DNA from 3 places in the Marinobacter alkaliphilus genome. Region 1 is predicted to be linked to each of the others. Evidence: predicted binding sites of a transcription regulator. Region 1 holds the regulator's gene; each other region holds the start of a gene.
The links. Region 1 encodes sigma-54, which starts transcription at its own class of promoters, with help from an activator protein. Its sites were predicted from a motif close to ANTGGCATNNANNTTGCTNT; they were not measured.
Positions count from the first base shown of each region.

Region 2: glnA (glutamate--ammonia ligase) is a predicted target of sigma-54. The motif match lies at 2,997-3,016, and genes of this name have one in related genera.
Region 3: ACZ5Q2_RS14545 (PEP-CTERM sorting domain-containing protein) is a predicted target of sigma-54. The motif match lies at 5,220-5,239, and genes of this name have one in related genera.

Region 1 is NZ_AP043751.1:2,217,513-2,223,885, reverse strand. It holds gene lptC (LPS export ABC transporter periplasmic protein LptC) at 1-289, shown strand, start outside; gene lptA (lipopolysaccharide transport periplasmic protein LptA) at 273-809, shown strand; gene lptB (LPS export ABC transporter ATP-binding protein) at 817-1,542, shown strand; gene ACZ5Q2_RS10155 (RNA polymerase factor sigma-54) at 1,726-3,261, shown strand; gene hpf (ribosome hibernation promoting factor) at 3,337-3,639, shown strand; gene ptsN (PTS IIA-like nitrogen regulatory protein PtsN) at 3,738-4,205, shown strand; gene rapZ (RNase adapter RapZ) at 4,246-5,130, shown strand; gene ACZ5Q2_RS10135 (HPr family phosphocarrier protein) at 5,137-5,406, shown strand; gene mgtE (magnesium transporter) at 5,501-6,373, shown strand, end outside.
Region 2 is NZ_AP043751.1:199,299-205,671, reverse strand. It holds gene glnL (nitrogen regulation protein NR(II)) at 1-497, opposite strand, end outside; gene ACZ5Q2_RS00910 (DUF4124 domain-containing protein) at 738-1,262, opposite strand; gene glnA (glutamate--ammonia ligase) at 1,461-2,864, opposite strand; gene typA (translational GTPase TypA) at 3,256-5,067, shown strand; gene ACZ5Q2_RS00895 (IS1182 family transposase) at 5,298-6,373, shown strand, end outside.
Region 3 is NZ_AP043751.1:3,181,195-3,187,567, forward strand. It holds gene prsR (PEP-CTERM-box response regulator transcription factor) at 1-311, shown strand, start outside; gene ACZ5Q2_RS14535 (tetratricopeptide repeat protein) at 363-3,059, shown strand; gene ACZ5Q2_RS14540 (PA14 domain-containing protein) at 3,180-5,144, shown strand; gene ACZ5Q2_RS14545 (PEP-CTERM sorting domain-containing protein) at 5,290-5,967, shown strand; gene ACZ5Q2_RS14550 (glycosyltransferase) at 6,116-6,373, shown strand, end outside.

The DNA of each region.
Region 1 (6,373 bases):
CCCACCATGGATAATCGAAGCGGATGAAGGTAGCCTCCGGCAAGACGATGATCAGTTGACCTTGACGGGCAACGTAGTGGTACTCCGGCAAACCGGCGACTCTGAAGCCACCCTGAAAACCGAATCACTGACCCTGGATAACCGCCAGGGCACGGTATACACCGATCAACCGGTCACCATTACCGAACCGTTCGGCGTTACCGAGGCCAATGGCATGAAAGCCTGGGTAAACGAACGCATACTGGAACTCAACTCCCGGGTGGAAGGGCAATATGAAACCATCAGGTAAGCGCACACACCGACTGCCGGCCATACTGGCCGCACTGATGCTGGCCAGCCCGGCAACCGCGTTTGATCTGGATTCCGACACCCCCATCAAGGTCAGCGCTGATTCCGCCCGCCTGGACGATACCGAAGGGACCGCCATCTACACCGGCGACGTTGAACTGGTTCAGGGGGCCACCCAGCTGAACGCAGAACGGGTGGTACTGTATCGAAGCCCCGAAGGTCTCAGCCGGATTGAGGCAAGCGGCGAACCCGCCCGATATCGCCAGCCGGCACGGGAAGGTGAAGCCATGACAGACGCCCGGGCGCGGACCATCACCTGGTCAGCGGCGGAAAACCGGCTGACGTTCGAGCGCCAGGCCGTGATTGAACAGGGCAGCAATGTGTTCCGGGGCGACGTCATCCAATACGACACCGTGCGCAGGGTGGTCACTGCAGAAGGCGGCACGCCTTCGGAAGAGAGCTCTGGCCGGGTGGAAATGGTGATTCAGCCTCGCGGCTCCAGCAACCCCTCAGACGAATAGGTTACTGATGGCAGTTCTCAGGGCCAGCAACCTGGCAAAAAGCTACAAACAGAAAAAAGTGGTTCTCGATGTGTCTCTGGAAATCCGGTCTGGAGAAATCGTAGGCCTGCTCGGCCCCAACGGCGCCGGGAAAACGACCTGTTTTTACATGATTGTCGGGCTTGTACCCTCCGACCGCGGCCGAATCACCATTGACAGCCAGGACATCACCCCCCTACCCATGCATGGCCGGGCACGCAAAGGCATCGGCTACCTGCCCCAGGAAGCCTCGGTATTCCGTAAACTGACCGTGCGCGACAACATCATGGCCATTCTGGAAACCCGAAAAGGCATGAAACGGCCTGAGCGGGAAGCCAAACTTGAGGAACTGCTCGAGGAATTTCACATCACCCATATCCGGGACAGCCTGGGTATGTCGCTGTCCGGTGGTGAACGGCGGCGCGTCGAAATCGCCAGAGCGCTGGCCATGGAACCTGCGTTTATTCTGCTGGATGAGCCCTTCGCCGGGGTAGACCCCATCTCGGTCAGCGACATCAAACACATCATCCGGCATTTGCGAGATAAAGGCATTGGTGTGCTGATCACCGATCACAACGTGCGGGAAACCCTCGATATTTGTGAAAACGCCTACATTGTCTCCGGCGGCCATATCATCGCCTCCGGCAATGCTGAAGCCATCCTGGCCAATCAGCAGGTCAAGGAAGTCTACCTGGGTGATGAGTTCCACCTGTAAGCGGAAGAAAACCCCTCGACGACCGAGGTCTGATTGTTTTGATGATCTGTAGCAAGTAAACTCGGCAAAGAACTTGCTTATACTGACAACAGTGAGCGGCAAGTAACCAGCGTATAACAATTTTTTTGCCTGACAGCAGGCAACGTCACTACCGGGACACCCTTGATTTATGGATCTTGAGCCATGGTTATGAAAGCCTCATTACAGCTTAAGATGGGCCAGAGTCTGACCATGACGCCCCAGCTGCAACAGGCCATTCGCCTGCTTCAGCTTTCCACCCTCGACCTTCAGCAGGAAATCCAGCAGGCACTGGAATCCAACCCCATGCTGGAAACCTCCGAGGATGACGATCAGTCTGACATCCCCGATACGGATGCCGACACCCGGGACGAACATAAAGACCGGGATTCCGACCACGATGAACCAGCCACCGAGGCTGCCTCTGACTGGGATGAAAACGAAAATGGCCCGGACTGGGCTTCCGAAAACGACATCCCGGATAACATCCCCGACGACCTGCCCGTAGACACCGCCTGGGACGATATCTACCAGTCTGCACCGGCGCCAGCCAGCAAAGGGGACGACGAGAACGAGTCGGATTTCGAAACCCGCAATTCACCAGCCGAGACCCTCCAGGACCACCTGGAATGGCAGCTCAACCTCACCCCCATGAGCGAGCGTGACCAGGCAATCGCCCACGCCCTGATGGACGCTGTGGATGAGCGCGGTTACCTGACCTCACCGATTGAGGAAATCCATTCCGGCCTGCAGGACGAAACTGAAGAAGACCCCCTTGAACTGGACGAGGTAGAGGCGGTCCTGCACCGGCTACAACACTTCGACCCGCCGGGCGTGTTCGCCCGGGACCTGCAGGAATGCCTGCTGATTCAGCTCAACCAGTTGCCGCCAGATACCCCCTGGCTTCGACTGGCCCGCCTGGTGGTTACCCAGTTCCTGCATTTGCTGGGCAACCGGGATTACGCGCAACTGCTGCGCCGCAGCCGACTCAAGGAAGATCAGTTGCGCGAGGTTCTGGCCCTGATTACCAGCCTCAACCCTCGCCCGGGTGACGTGGTAGACCGAGCGGAGCCGGATTACGTGATACCAGACGTCATCGTCCGAAAACACGAGGGCCGGTGGCGTGTTGAGCTCAATCCGGAGATCGCCCCGAGAATTCGGGTCAACGCCAGCTACGCATCACTGATCCGTCGCGCCGATAGCAGTGCTGATAACACCTACCTGCGGGATCAACTGCAGGAGGCCAAGTGGTTCATTAAAAGCCTGCAAAGCCGCAATGAAACGCTGCTGAAAGTCGCCACCCGGATTGTTGAGCACCAACAGGGTTTCCTGGACCAGGGGGAAGAAGCGATGAAGCCGCTGATCCTCTCGGACATCGCCCAGGCCGTGGAAATGCACGAATCCACCATTTCACGGGTCACCACGCAAAAGTATATGCACACACCCCGCGGCATTTTCGAGCTGAAGTACTTTTTCTCCAGCCACGTCAGCACCGCTGAGGGCGGAGAATGTTCCTCCACCGCTATTCGTGCGATGATCAAGAAACTGATTTCAGAAGAAACTCCAAAAAAGCCGTTGAGCGATAGCAAGATTGCAGCCATGCTTGGAGAACAGGGCATCAATGTAGCCCGGCGCACCGTTGCCAAATACCGGGAGGCCATGCACATTCCTCCTTCAAACGAGCGCAAACGACTGGTTTAATGTTTTTTCCGGTGCATGAAGCACCGGACACGCAGCCCGGTGGCAACACCGGCATGATGACAACAGGAGACGCCTATGCAACTCAACATTTCAGGCCATCACGTAGACCTGACCCCTGCATTGAAGGATTACGTCAACACCAAGTTCGAGAAGCTGGAGCGTCACTTTGACCACATCAGTAACTGTCAGGTGACGCTGCAAGTTGAGAAGGTACGTCAGATGGCTGAAGCCACCCTGCATGTCATCGGTGGCGAGATCCACGCAAAGGCAGAGAGTGAGGATATGTACGCCGCGATTGATTCGCTGGTGGACAAGCTGGACCGCCAGATCCTCAAGCACAAAGAAAAGAATGTAGACCGGATGCACGGCAACGGCTGAGCGCGCTCATCGCGCCACCGTACCGGGTGTTTCAATGATACGAGCTGCGGCGGGCAATACCGGCCGCAGCCTTTTTTTTACGGAATCACAGTCGATCCATGAGCGATACATCCCTGACCATCGACAACATTCTGGCTCCCGAACTGACGCTGTGCCGAGTGCCAGCCTCCAGTAAAAAGCGGGTACTGGAAACCATCGCAGAGCATATTCATCATCAGGATGAAATCCTCAGCGACACCGAGATTTTCAACAATCTGGTTTCTCGCGAGCGGCTTGGCAGCACCGGTATCGGCCAGGGTATTGCCATACCCCATTGCCGGCTGGAGGGGCTGGACCGTGTGATCGGCGTGCTGATGACACTGGAAGAGAGCATCGACTTCGATGCTATCGACAATCAGCCGGTCGACCTGGTGTTTGCCTTGATCGTGCCCAAAGAAGCCACCAGTGAACATCTGGAGCTGTTAAGCCAGTTGGCCGAGAAATTCAACGACAACGGGTTCTGCGAACAGCTTCGCCAATGCCAGGATGCAGCATCCCTTTACCAGCGCATGACCGCGGCATCCTGATAAGCATTAGCACCAACAGAAGCAGGCAGGAGCGTCCATCATGAAACTGATCATCGTCAGTGGCCGATCCGGGTCCGGTAAGAGTACCGCGTTGCATGTGCTCGAAGATCTGGGTTTTTATTGCATTGATAACCTTCCCATCGGACTGCTGTTCCCGCTGACCCGGGAAGCGGCGCAACAGGAAACGCCGGGGCGGCTCCGGAAAATGGCCGTCAGCATCGACGCCCGCAACCTGTCTGCCGAACTGGCCAACTTCGAACAAATCTATCGCCAGCTTCGCGATGCGGGAGTCGTTGTCGAGATTATCTTTCTGGATGCCGATGAACAATCCCTGTTGCAGCGGTTCCACGCCACACGCCGGAAGCACCCGCTGAGCGACGACCGCACCTCCCTCCGAGAAGCCATCACCAACGAAAAGGCACTGTTGGAACCGCTGTCAAAACTGGCAGACCTATACATCAACACCACCGGCATGTCGATGTATGAACTGCGCGACATGGTCAAACAGCGAGTGGTCGGTCGCAAGGATCAGGAGCTTGCACTGCTGTTCCAGTCATTCGGTTTCAAGCATGGCGTACCGGTCGATTCCGATTACGTTTTCGATGTGCGCTGCCTGCCCAACCCATACTGGGATACCAGCCTGCGCAAATACGTCGGTACCGATCAGCCGGTTATCGAGTTTCTCGAGCGGGAACCTCTCACCGGGCAAATGGTGGACGACCTGATCCGCTTCCTGGATACCTGGCTGCCCTCGTTTGCCGACAGCAACCGCAGCTACATGACCATTTCTATTGGCTGTACCGGTGGCCAGCACCGTTCCGTCTATGTCTGCGAGCAACTGGGCCAGCACTTCCGCACCCGATACAACAATGTGCAGGTTCGTCATACTGAACTTCCCCACCTCCAGGCCCGAGGGGAGATCTGATCCAACATGATCTGCCGCCCTGTCACCATCATCAACAAACTGGGCCTGCACGCCCGAGCCACCGCCAAGCTGGTGGCCACCGCCTCCGGCTTTGACAGCCAGGTGCGGATACGCGGCAAGGGCCGGGACGTGGATGCCAAGAACATCATGCAGGTGATGATGCTGGCTGCCAGCCAGGGCACGGATATTGAACTGGTCGCCGACGGCCCTGATGAGCAGGAAGCCATCGAGGCACTTGTAGAACTGATCGGTGATTATTTCGGCGAGGGGGGTTAAGCACACCCTGGTTCGTCATTCACCTACAATCCTTTCTCACCTGACGGCGCTAACTCCGCTATAATGCGACGGTTTTCTGATCGCAGGTGGTTTCATGACCGATATTCTGGAAAAAAGTCAGGCCCGCCAGCGCCTTCGCTCCCTCAGTGAGGCCCTGGACAGTGGCGCGCTCAAACAGGTTGCCCGCATCCTTAACGGCGGCCTGAGCCCCAGCGATATCGCACACCTCCTGGAATCCTCCCCGCCTCGCCAACGCGCCCTGCTGTGGAACCTGGTCGATAAGCAACTGGAAGGGGAAGTACTCCAATATCTCGGTGACGACATCCGGGCCTACTTCCTGAGCCAGCTGAACGCTCAGGAACTGGCAGATATCATTGAGGATTTTGAATCCGACGACCTGGCCGACCTGCTCCAGCAGCTGCCAGATACGGTGATCCAGGAAGTCCTGGACACCATGGACGAGCAAGACCGGCAACGGGTAGAGGAAGTGCTCTCCTACCCGGAAGACACCGCCGGCGGCTTGATGAATACCGACACCATTACGGTAAGGCCGGATATCAGTATTGACGTGGTGCTGCGGTACCTGCGCCGCCACCGCAGCCTGCCGCCCATGACCGACAGCCTGATTGTGGTCAGCCGGCGGGACGAATTCATTGGCATGTTGTCCATCACCCGCATGCTGGTGTCCAACCCGGCTTCCACGGTGCGGGAAGTCATGGACACCGATATCGAGCCGATTCCGGTCACCCTGTCCGACACCAAGGTGGCCACCCTGTTCGAGCGCTACGACCTGATCTCTGCTCCGGTGGTGGGTGACGACAATAAGCTCCTGGGCAGGATCACCATTGATGACGTGGTCGACGTTATCCGGGAAGACGCTGATCACTCCCTGATGAGTATGGCCGGTCTTGACGAAGACGAAGATACCTTCGCACCCGTAATGAAAACCACGCGCCGGCGTGCGGTC
Region 2 (6,373 bases), 2.0 Mb from region 1:
AGCTCCCGGTCAAGCAGTTGAGCCGCGCCACGAATGCCGCCCAATGGGTTCTTGATTTCATGGGCCATGCCGCGAACCAGGATCCGGGTGGTCTCCTGTTGGGAGATGATGTCTTCCTCGCGGCTGATGCGCATCAGCCGGTCCCGGGGCTGGATCTCGATCAACAGCTCCATGGGCTCAAGGCTGATGGGTGTCACCGAATAGTCCACCGTCAGCCTTGAGCCGCTCAGTAAAGCGAACTCTGCTTCTCGCCGGGTGTAGGATTGGCCATTGCCTGCTGCCGCATACAGGGTTTTCAGGGCGTCCGCAGAATCGAGCAGAACGTCTTTCAGGGGCAGGCCCTGGCTACGGGTCATGCTGGTTTCAAACAGACTTTCGGCGGCGGGGTTCAGGTAACGGATGGTCAGGTCGTTTCCCAGCACCAGAACGGCCGTGGTCAGGCTGTCCAGAATGCTCTTATAACCGCTTCCCAGCGAGATGGATGGTTGGAACGACATGCTTGGTTTCCGTTTTAAACTCATGGTGGTTACCCCGGTTTTGCAAAAAGCGAACCAGTTTTGCCTGCTGAGATAAGATGATGGTCTAAGTACGGGCACAGCGGGGCCCGGAGGGCATCCGGGTGCTGTAGGTTGGTGCAGATGGGGAGCTTGTCGCTACAGGCAGCCGGGGTTTTGCCCCTTCGCTGCCCAAAGTATGGCTTTATCGTGGTGCAGTTGCACTAAAGTGGTGCGCAAATGTCAGTTCAGGCGGGAAGGGCGGTGAATGGTAAAGGTGATTGGCTGGCCGCTTTTTACCTGTATGCCATCGCGATCCACGATGTGAACACCCGCCTGATGGGTGCCCCGGTCAATATTGCGGACGGTGATGGAGCCAGAGGTACTTTGGCCAACCGGTTGGCCGTCCAGAGTAACCTCATAGCGATGACCGCGCCGAAGGCTCGGGGTGCTACGCACTTCAAAGGTGACGTCGCCGTTGCCACTGTGGAAGGCCTGGTCGTTCTCAGGGGAGATCAGGGAAAGGCTCTCATAGGCTGCACCTTCGCGCTCCACTTCCTCAAGCAACTGTTCGGTTTCTCTCACCGCGTCAGGCTTTGGCAGTGTGATGGTGGTTACCGGTTTAACCTCGATTTCTTCCCCACCCTGCATGGGCTCGTCCGAGAAGGTTACATTGCCCTGAGCATCCACATGGCGGTAAACCTCAGCGTGAACCGATGCGGTGGCCAGCAGTAACAAGCCGGTGGCGAGGGTGAGCGGTGCTTTCATGACAATAACCTGCGGTAGTGAACTGTCTCGATTATCGGTGGCGGCTCCGGGCATTTCAACGCCGGAGGGCAATCCCTTGGTTACATATCGTTAAGGGCGCGGGGTGTTTGGTCGGATTTGCGAAAAGCGGCACAAAAAAGCCCCGCACGAGGCGGGGCTTTAAGGCTGGAATGCTTTGCACCATATTGGTGCGCTACATTAGCAGGAGTAGTAAAGCTGGAACTCAACCGGGTGAGTGGTCATGTTCAGTTTCTCAACTTCGCCACGCTTCAGGTCGATGTAGCCTGCGATCATGTCTTCGGTGAACACGCCGCCACGGGTCAGGAACTCGTGGTCTTCTGCCAGGCAGTCCAAGGCTTCAGACAGGGTCTCGGCAACCTTCGGAATGTTCAGCGCTTCTTCCTTCGGCAGGTCGTACAGATCCTTGTCCATGGCATCGCCAGGGTGGATCTTGTTCTGGATGCCGTCCAGGCCGGCCATCATCAGGGCTGCGAACGCCAGGTACGGGTTAGCCGCCGGGTCAGGGAAGCGCACTTCGATACGACGTGCTTTCGGGCTGTTTACATACGGGATACGGATAGAGGCAGAGCGGTTGCGGGCAGAGTAGGCCAGCATTACCGGTGCTTCATAGCCCGGAACCAGACGCTTGTAGCTGTTGGTGGCCGGGTTGGTGAAGGCGTTGATGGCCTTGGCGTGCTTGATCACACCACCGATGTAGTACAGGGCGGCTTCGCTCAGGCCCGCGTAGCTGTCGCCGGCGAACAGGTTCTTGCCGTCTTTGCTTAGGGACATGTGTACGTGCATGCCGGAGCCGTTGTCACCAACCACCGGCTTGGGCATGAAGGTGGCGGTTTTGCCGTAGGCGTGGGCCACGTTGTGTACACAGTACTTCAGAATCTGAACTTCGTCAGCTTTGCGGGTCAGGGTGTTGGCGCCAACGCCGATTTCACACTGGCCAGCGGTGCCCACTTCGTGGTGGTGTACTTCAATTTCCAGGCCCATGGATTCCATGGCGGCACACATGGCGCCACGCAGGTCGTGCAGGCTGTCGACCGGCGGAACCGGGAAATAGCCGCCTTTCACGCCTGGGCGGTGGCCGATGTTGTTGCGATCGAAGTCTTCGCCGGAAACCCAGGCAGCTTCTTCAGAGTGAATGTGGTAAGACGCGCCTTGCATGTCCACATTCCATTTAACGGAATCGAACACGAAGAACTCGGGCTCCGGGCCAAACAGCGCGCCATCGGCGATGCCGGTGGACTTCAGGTATTCTTCGGCACGACGGGCAACAGAGCGGGGATCGCGCTCATAACCCTGCATGGTAGAAGGCTCTACAATGTTGCAGGTGATGTTGACAGTGGTTTCTTCGGTGAACGGATCCAGTACGGCGGTCTCGTCGTCCGGCATCAGGATCATGTCGGATTCGTTGATACCTTTCCAGCCAGCAATAGAGGAGCCGTCAAACATTTTGCCGTCAGCAAAGAAATCTTCATCGGCTTCGGTGGCGGGCAGGGTGACGTGCTGCTCTTTTCCGCGGCTGTCGGTGAAGCGCAGGTCAATCCATTTCACTTCGTGTTCTTTGATCAAATCAATCGTCTTGGACATTGTGCATGCTCCGTAGTGATGTCGTGTTCGTTATGCCGGATCGTTCAGCGGGCTGAAGCCCGATCTTTTTCAGGTCAGGGCAGCTTAACAGAAGCTGTTGGCTCTTACCTTTCAATTACGGCTGCACAAGGATAAGCAAGGGGCTTGCCAGTTTTTCGGTTTTGCGCCAGAACAGCGCAGCGGCAAGGCTTTGGGGCGATTCTGGCGCACCGGAGTGCAGCTTACAGGCATTGGTTGCACTGAATGTGTGCACTTTATTGGTGCATTGATTCTTATCCTGCCTGATAACGGTGCATTAGTCGATTGGTTACATATTAGGCACTATTCTTCATATTATCGACATGGACTTTTCTATATACTGCTCGCCGCTAAATTCTGCAGGATACCCGTTGTGATTGATAAGCTTAGAAACGTTGCCATTATTGCCCACGTTGACCACGGTAAAACCACCCTGGTAGACATGTTGTTGCGCCAGTCTGGCACTCTGGACCGTAAGGAGCTCGAGAACGAGCGCGTTATGGATTCCAATGACCAGGAAAAAGAGCGTGGCATTACCATTCTGGCCAAGAATACTGCCCTTAAATGGAAGGACTACAATATCAACATCGTGGACACCCCGGGGCACGCGGATTTTGGCGGCGAAGTAGAGCGCGTCATGAGCATGGTAGACAGTGTGCTGCTGGTGGTGGATTCCATCGACGGCCCCATGCCGCAAACCCGCTTTGTAACCCAGAAAGCGTTCGCAGCGGGCCTGCGCCCGATTGTGGTCGTAAACAAGATTGACCGCCCCGGCGCCCGCCCGGATTGGGTTGTAGACCAGGTATTCGACCTGTTCGACAACCTGGGTGCCACCGACGAGCAGCTGGATTTCCCGATTGTTTACGCCAGCGCCCTGAACGGCATTGCCGGTCTGGATCACGAAGACCTGCAAGACAACATGGATGCCGTGTTCCAGGCGATTGTTGACCACGTGCCGGCTCCGGCGGTTGACCTTGATGGCCCGTTCCAGATGCAGATCTCCCAGCTGGACTACAACAGCTTTCTGGGGGTTATCGGTATTGGCCGCATCATGCGCGGCAAGGTTAAAACCAACACTCCGGTGGTGGCTGTTGGCGCCGATGGCAAGAAGCGTAATGGTCGTATCCTGAAGATCATGGGCCATTCAGGCCTGCAGCGTGTGGAAGTTGAAGAAGCGCAGGCTGGCGACATTGTGTGCGTGAGTGGTCTGGATCAGCTGTACATCTCTGATACCTTATGCGACCCCGCCAATGTTGAGGCACTGCCGGCACTGACCGTTGACGAGCCCACCGTATCCATGACTTTCCAGGTAAACGATTCACCGTTTGCCGGCAAAGAAGGCAAGTACGTGACCAGCCGTAACATCAAAGAGCGTCTGGAAAAGGAGCTGCTGCACAACGTGGCGCTGCGGGTTGAAGAAGGCGACTCGGCTGACAAGTTCAAGGTGTCTGGCCGTGGTGAACTGCACCTGTCGGTTCTGATCGAGAACATGCGTCGCGAAAACTTCGAGCTGGCCGTAGGCCGTCCGGAAGTGGTGGTCAAGGAAGTAAACGGTCAGAAGGAAGAGCCGTACGAAAACGTGATCATCGACATCGAAGAGCAGCACCAGGGCGCGATCATGGAACAGATGGGTCTGCGTAAGGGTGACATGACCAACATGATCCCGGACGGCAAGGGCCGAATCCGCCTGGAATACACCATTCCGGCCCGCGGCCTGATCGGTTTCCGGAACACCTTCCTGACCATGACTTCCGGTACCGGCATCCTGACTTCCACCTTCAGCCACTACGGCCCGGTGAAAATGGGTGACGTAACCAGCCGCCAGAACGGCGTTATCGTTTCCATGGCGACCGGTACCGCGCTGACCTACTCGCTGGAAACCCTGCAGAGCCGTGGCAAGCTGTTCCTCGACCCGGGTCAGGAGATCTATGAAGGCCAGCTGTGTGGTATCCACAGCCGCGACAACGACCTGGTGGTTAACCCCACCAAGGGCAAGAAGCTGGACAACATGCGTGCTTCCGGTAAAGACGAAGTGATCGGCCTGGTGCCGCCCATCAAGTTCACCCTGGAGCAGGCGCTTGAGTTCATTGATGACGATGAGCTGGTAGAGGTAACGCCCAAGTCGATCCGTCTGCGTAAGAAACTGCTGACCGAGAACGAGCGTAAGCGCGCCGGTAAGAAGTAAAAGACTTTATGCCACAGACAACACGGACGTACACGGACAGCTCAAGGAAAGAGCTACTCCTTCGTCCGTGAACGTCCGTGTTGTCCGTGGCCGATATTCTTTTGTTTTGGCTTTTCATGTTTCCTCAAGCGTTACCGTGATTCCCTTCGCTAATCTCAGCTAGGAGTCTGCGCGGCAGAAGCTCGTTTCTGGCATAATAAACCGAAAATTTTTCGGCAACAGGACGTCTGATGGGAACCACTTTCCGCCCGTACTCGCCCGACCAGGAATTGCTCCTTCCCCCAAGCCTGAACGAGTGGCTGCCTGATGGCCACCTGGCCTATTTTGTCAGTGATGTTGTCGAGGAGCTGGATTTGAGTGCGTTTTACGCCCGCTACGAAGGCAACGGTCGGCGTAACTCGCCGTTCGATCCGCGGATGATGCTGAAGGTTCTTATTTACGCCTACGCCACCGGCGTATTCTCCTCACGCAAGATTGCCCGGAAGTTGGAGGAAGACGTCGCCTTTCGGGTTCTGGCTGCGGGTAATTTTCCCAAGCACCGCACGATCTGTGATTTCCGCAAACACCATCTGGTCGCCTTCAAGGCCATCTTCATTCAAGTCGTACGGATTGCCCGGGAGGCGGAGCTGATCACGCTGGGAACACTGGCGATTGATGGCACAAAGATTCGGGCTAATGCCAGTAAGCACAAGGCCATGAGCTATGGCCGCATGGGCGAGGAAGAAGATCGTTTATCGAAAGAGATCGATGGGCTATGTCGTCAGGCCCGTCGAACGGATGAGTCGGAAGATCGGCAGTTCGGCCCGGATCAGCGGGGTGATGAGCTACCTGAGGAGTTGCAGTACCGACAGGCGCGACTGGACAAGATCCGCGCTGCCAAGGAGAAATTGGAAGCGGATCAGAAAGCGCGGGATACAGCCAAAGGCCGGCACCCGGACGATGATCGCCGCCCACCCCGCGGTGGCCGGAACTTCAAGCGAGATTACGGGGTGCCGGACGACAAAGATCAAAGCAACTTTACCGACCCGCAAAGCCGGATTATGAAAACGGCGGATGGGTTCCAGCAATGCTACAACGGCCAGTTGGCCGTGGATGGTGAATTCCAACTGATTGTCGCTAATCATCTGGGCAGCAATGCCAGTGATCAGGGTCGCCTGATACCGCTACTGGATGACGTGAAAGACATCCTGAAAACCTATCCGCAACAATGCCTGGCCGATGCCGGTTACCGTAAAGAAGACGACTTACAGTCCCTGGAGGACAAAAGGATCGACGGTTATGTCTCGCTGCGTCGGGAAGGGAAAAA
Region 3 (6,373 bases), 960 kb from region 1:
ATGCCTATGGATGGCCAGGGAACGTGCGGGAGATGATCAACAAAGTGAAACGGGCCATCATTATGGCTGACGGCAAACGGATTACCGCAGACGACCTGGTGCTCCCCGCCGACGGCTGTGAAGCTGACTACCAGCTAAACCTTCGCCAGGTTCGTGAAGCGGCGGAACGTAAAGCGATCATACAGGCGTTGACCACCAGCAACTTTAATATGGCGCAGGCTTCGAGACTGCTGGGGGTCACCCGCCCAACGCTCTATAACCTCACAGACAAATACCGGATTGAGACCTCCACCGCGACAAGCGGTGTGTGACCAACCCCAACGGATTCAGAACAAGACCCCGATAAAAGGAAGGAACAGGGCATGAAAATCAGTAACGTTGTAAGAGTGTCGCTGCTTTCGGCTGCCATCGCGTTAAGCCTGACTGGCTGCAACAGCGAGCCGGACATGTCACAGGATGACATCCAGTATATCAGCCACCTTGACCAGGCGCGGTTCTTCCAACGCCAGGGGGAGTTAAGAGCGAGCACTATTGAGGCTCGCAGCGCCATCCAGATGCAACCTGAGCGCGTTGATCCCTACTTCGTCATCATCAACAACCTGCTGACCGCAGGAGATGCTGTTAACGCCGAGCGCCAGCTTGACCAATTCCTGGAGAACCGGTCCGAAGACGCCCTTACCCAGCCCCAGATGAACCAGGCCGCGTTAATCCGCGCGGAATCAAGGATATTGCAGGGAAAAACCGCAGAAGCTGTCCAGGCGCTGGATCAGATTAGCTCACCCTCTCGGGACCAGGAACTCAAGGCGGATAACCTGAGGGGCCAGGCCTGGTTATCGGCCGGGGATTTTGGTCGGGCCGAGACAGCCTATACTGACGCCCTTCAACGCAATGATCAGAATGTCACCGCCGCGGTCGGATTATCCAGAATCGCCGCCGCCCGGGGCGACATTGCCAAAGCCCGCGAACTGCTCAGCCAGGCAGAAACCATCGATTCTGACCATGAAGACATCTGGCTATGGAAAGCACAACTCGCCCACTCACAGGAACAATGGGCCGAGGCAGAGCAAAACTATATCCGCGCACTGGAAACGATTGGCCAGTACGACGTGATGACCTACCGAAAGTACCAGACCATCTCAGCTCTGGTAACGGTTCTTCGCCAGCAAGGCAAATCAGCAGAAGCCTTTGTTTATGAAGAAATCCTTGCCAAGTCCGGGCCCGGAACCATCAAGAGCAACCTTGAAGCTGCAGCCGCCGCCTATAACGATGGAGATCTCGATACCGCTGCTCGCTTTTTACAGGAAGTGCTGAACCAGGCGCCCGGGCACCAGCAAAGTGCCCTGATGCTGGGCGTTATCCGTTTCCGGCAGGGCCGCACTGAAGAAGCCGCCAGCCTGCTGGAACCCCTCGCGGAGATGAACGACACCGACGGTGTTCGCAAGCTTCTGGCCGCAACCAGAATCTCCATGCGAGACCCCCAGGGCGCCAAAACACTGCTTGACGACCTCAAGGATCGCGACAGCGACCCACAAACTCTGGCTCTGGTTGGCATCGCTTCTCTCGCCAGCGGTGACGACCAGAGTGGCCGCCAGCTCATCAACAGGGCCCTCGAACTGCAACCGGATAACCACAATCTTCGGCTGCGCTACGCCACCTACCTTGCCCAGCGCGAGGACTACGAGGCCGCCATCCGCCAGGCGCGCCAGATTCCAGCAGAGGCTCCTGAATCGACCCAGGCCACGATACTAGTGAGCCAGGCGCAGATGGCCTCGGGCAATCCCGACGCCGCACATAAGGCCTTGGACGACCTGTTAAGCAAAGAGCCGGCCAACGTGGCCGCTTTGATTGCAAAAGGCAACCTGGCCGGCAATACCGGGAACATGGACAACGCCCGGAAGTTCTTCGAGCAGGCACACAAAGCGGCACCCGACAACCCGACGCCTCTGGTAGGGCTCGGTAACCTGGCCCGGTTGCGCGATGATAATGACACCGCCCGAGAACTCTATACTCAGGCCGTAAGGCTGGCGCCCGACAACCGCGGAGCACTGCAAGCAATTGCCAACCTCCTGCCCAGAGACGACCTAACCGAGTTGATGCGAAGCATACGCGAGGACAACCCGGAAGCGGCAGGGCCGCGCCTGATTCTTCTTGAGACAGCACTCATTGAGAACAACACCTCCGAAGCCGACGAACTCACTGCCCAGCTGGTGGAGCGGCAGCAAGCGGATGCGCCATCTCCCACCGAGCCACTGGTCGCCACAGTGTACGACGGTATTGCAACGCAAATGGTACAGCGTGGACAAACCGAACGGGCGCTACAGATACTCAATCGGGGCCGCACCTTGTTCCCGGATAACGAAGACATGGCCCTGAAAGTGGCCTCTATCGAATTCCGTAATGGCAATACCGCTGCCGCCAGGGACGCTCTGAGGGACGCAAAACAGCACAACCCCGAATCCCCAGGCCCGTATCAGCTGGAAGCCAGCTATTACGAGAGCCAGGGAGAACACCAACAAGCCGCTGAGCTCTATCAGCTCGCACTCACCAAACGAAACACCCCAGAGCTGCAAGTTGTCCGAGCCAGAGCACTCAGTAGTGCAGGCCAGCCCACCGCGGCCCTGGAGTCTCTTGAACAGGCCATGGAGCAGTTCCCGAACAACACCAGAATCATGCTCAGCCTGGCCATGGCACATCAGCAGACGGGCCAACAAGACAAAGCCAAGGCGAGTTACGAACAGCTGGTATCACTCAGCCCGACCAATGCGGTAGCCCTTAACAACCTGGCATGGTTGTATTACGAAACGGGTGATAATCGGGCCCTGGACACTGCCAGGAAAGCCTACGAACTGGTCCCCGACAGCGCAGCGGTGGTGGATACCTATGGCTGGATACTGTTTGAATCCGGTGAGCAACAACAAAGCCTTGTCGTGCTTGAGAAAGCGCACGAGCTGGACCCAGGCTCCCGCGAAATTGCCATGCATCTGGTGGAGGCCTACAGGGCAGCCGGCAGGGATGACGACGCCAGGCGAATTCTGACCAAGCTGGATAACGAGGCCTGACAGAGCTTAACGCTATAAGCGCGGTAGGCAGATAGCGAAACGTTCCTAAGACTCGGTGGCAGCCCTAACACACTGCAACAATACTTTACACAATGTATCGTTGCGCAAGGAAGGTGAGTTATGGCTGCCAAGAAGATTCTCGGCCTCGGTGTAGTGGTGGTTTTTCTCGGTGGTTGCCAGAGTTGGCAGTTTCGGGACATTGAAAAGTTACCACCCACTGCTGCCATTCCCGAAGTCAGCGAACCGGGAAAAGTCGACGTCTGGTACTTTGATGGCATATCAGGCAACAACGTTCAAAGCATGATAGACGCCGAGAAATTCCCGGACTCACCTGACGAAATTACAGAACTCAACCAATTAAGGCGCGCAGCCAACCGGGCCAACAATTACGGCACCTTGATTCGTGGCTATTTAGAACCCCCCGCAACGGGTGAATACACCTTCTACATTGCAGGTGACGACGAAACTCAACTCTGGCTCTCCCCTTCGCAGTCTCCGGAAGATATCGTTCGAATCGCCTCAACCATGGCGACCCCGCTCGATAATTTCACTCGCTACAGCTCGCAAACCTCAGGCATTCATTACCTCGAAGCCGGACAAAAATACTATTTCGAGCTGAGGCACAAAGAAGGCGGCTGGGATGACCACTTTACCGTGGCCTGGTCCGGACCCGGGCTGAATCAACAGGTGATCGATGGCCCTTTCCTGCACAGTTTTGCGCAGACAACCCCGGGCACCCAACCGGAACTGACCACCGAAGAAGCCTATGAACTCGGCTACCGTCTCGGATTTTTCGATGGTGAAAAGGGCTTGTCGTATAACGCCCAATATCCACCGCTGGATGAAGATGGTGATGGCCTCTACGACAACTGGGAAATCTATTACGGCCTGGATCCGACAGACCCGACGGATGCGATGTCAGATACCGACGGAGACCTGCTTACAGCACTGGATGAATTCTGGGCGCGCACAGATCCCAACCTTGCAGATACCGACGGCGATGGCATTCCCGATGGTTACGAATACGCTTACGGCCTTGATCCCACAGACCCAACCGATGCCTCGCGAGACCTGGATGGAGACGGATACTCCGTACTCGAGGAATACCTGGCGGGCACAAACCCACTGGATCCTGAGGATTTCCCTGCACCTGAAGCAACCTACCAGCCAGGATACGTTGGCCAGTATTTCACAGGCGTAAACTTTGACAGCTTTGTTTACACCCAGCGAGACACCGCCATTAATTTCAACTGGGGAAGTGGCAGCCCGTCTGCCAATATGCCCAATAATAATTTCAGTATTCGGTGGCAGGGCTGGTTTACTCCACCGCACACGGAAGGCACGCGCGAATACACGTTTGCCACAAGAACGGATGACGGTGTTCGCCTTTTCCTTGATGGCAATCTGGTTATCAATCAGTGGAAAAACCAATCCGCCACCACCTATACCAGTACAGCCAGCCTTCCGGCCGAGATACCCGTAGCGGTTACTATGGAATATTTCGAATCAGGATGGGACGCCTCTGCGAGCCTGGTGATATCCGATACAGCCACCGGGCAAAGTCTTAACCCGGAAAACGTGGTGCAAGCCCTCTCTCTTGATAGCACCTCCAGCGACAGCTCACTCAACGACGGCATAGACGACCTGTACAAGCTCCGATACGGCTTACCGCTGCTACAACCTGTCGCCGATCAAGTCTTTAATGACAGCGGTATTACCGTGTTGCAGGCTTACCAGTCAGGACTTCACCCGTACACACTTGAGACCGTATCTGAACCGGATGCGCCGGTAACCAGCGAACCATCTGATAATGGCGCCAGCGCGGGCAGTGTCACGCTATCCTGGACCCCGCCCCTTACACGCGTAGACGGCAGCAGTATCTCACTCAGCGAAATCTCCGGGTATTTGATCAACTACGGCCAAGCGCCAACAAACATGCCCCAGATCCTGGAGGTTCCAGCGGGCACAACTGAAGCAAGGATAGAAGGGCTCTCCTCGGGAGATTGGTACTTCACTATAAGGGTGATTGACACCAACGGACTGAGTAGCGAACCGTCAGATCCGGTTCAGTACAGTGTGCAGTAAAAGACAGATCGTCGAATTAATTTACATCGCCCAGATTAAAGAAATAATTAATGCATTAAAATCAATGAGTTAAAATCTGGCACGCTATCTGCTTTGGTTAAAGGGTGTTGTAAAAATTCGACCACTCACTGGAGGAGTGACTCAAATGAACAAACTTACACAAGGCATCGCACTGGCAGCCGCAGTTGGTTTTTCCGGTTTCGCACAGGCAGCCTACATTGACGCCGTTGCCAACGGAAATGCCCCCGGCGCAGCCGCCGAGCAAACCGTACCCGGCGATAACGATTACGCAACCCGCGTTGCCGGCACCTGGACTGCTGACGCCCCGCTATATAGCGTTGGTGACTCAGTGTTGTTCGGGCACAACCTCACCTCAACCTCAGCAGATCCGTTCAAGCTGACCTTTACCTACCTCGGTAAAGAAGCCTCTGACAACAACCAGTTCTACTGGGGTAACACCTTGGTATTCGATACCAACAGCACCCCTGACGATACTTTCAGCACTGTTTTCACTGGTGGCCTCGGAGCCCTTCTGGACTTCAAATTCACCATCCAAACCGGTCTGGACATTGTGAACGACGCCAACAACGGTGGCCAGTTCAGAACTGCTAGCCCGAGTTCCAGCACCAACTTCAACCTGTTCTTTGTTGAAGAAGATTACTTTATCATCAGTCTGGATGACGGCTACATCGGCGACGACAACCACGATGACATGGTTATTGCGGTTCGCGCCTCCAAAGTCCCTGAGCCCGGCACCCTGGCTCTGTTGGGCCTCGGCCTGGCCGGTATCGCAGTGCGTATGAAGGGCCGTAAAAAAGCCTGACATGCAACTCTGTGCTACGCTTTAAAGCCCTGCCTTTGCAGGGCTTTTCTCTTTCTGGTGGTGACCCATGGACATACTCATCGTATACGCTAGCAGTGGGCGCGGGTTAGCAAAGGATGCTGACATTCTCCAGTCGGCGATAACATCCATGGGCCATGCTTGTCAGGTAGAACATTTGCCACCAACACCGGAATGGCAAAGCCGGCTATCCCACTACCGGTATCGACTGCTAAGCCGATATCTGCCAAGTAGTGTCGGCAATCTTTACTACACCACTCGCGCAGCCATCGCGAGAACACCGCCACGTCAGGCCAGAGCGGATCTGGTCATCCACCTGGAAAACATCAGGCTATCTTATCTCAACCGTGGCAAATCCCACTGGTTGATCCCCAATCAGGAATGGTTT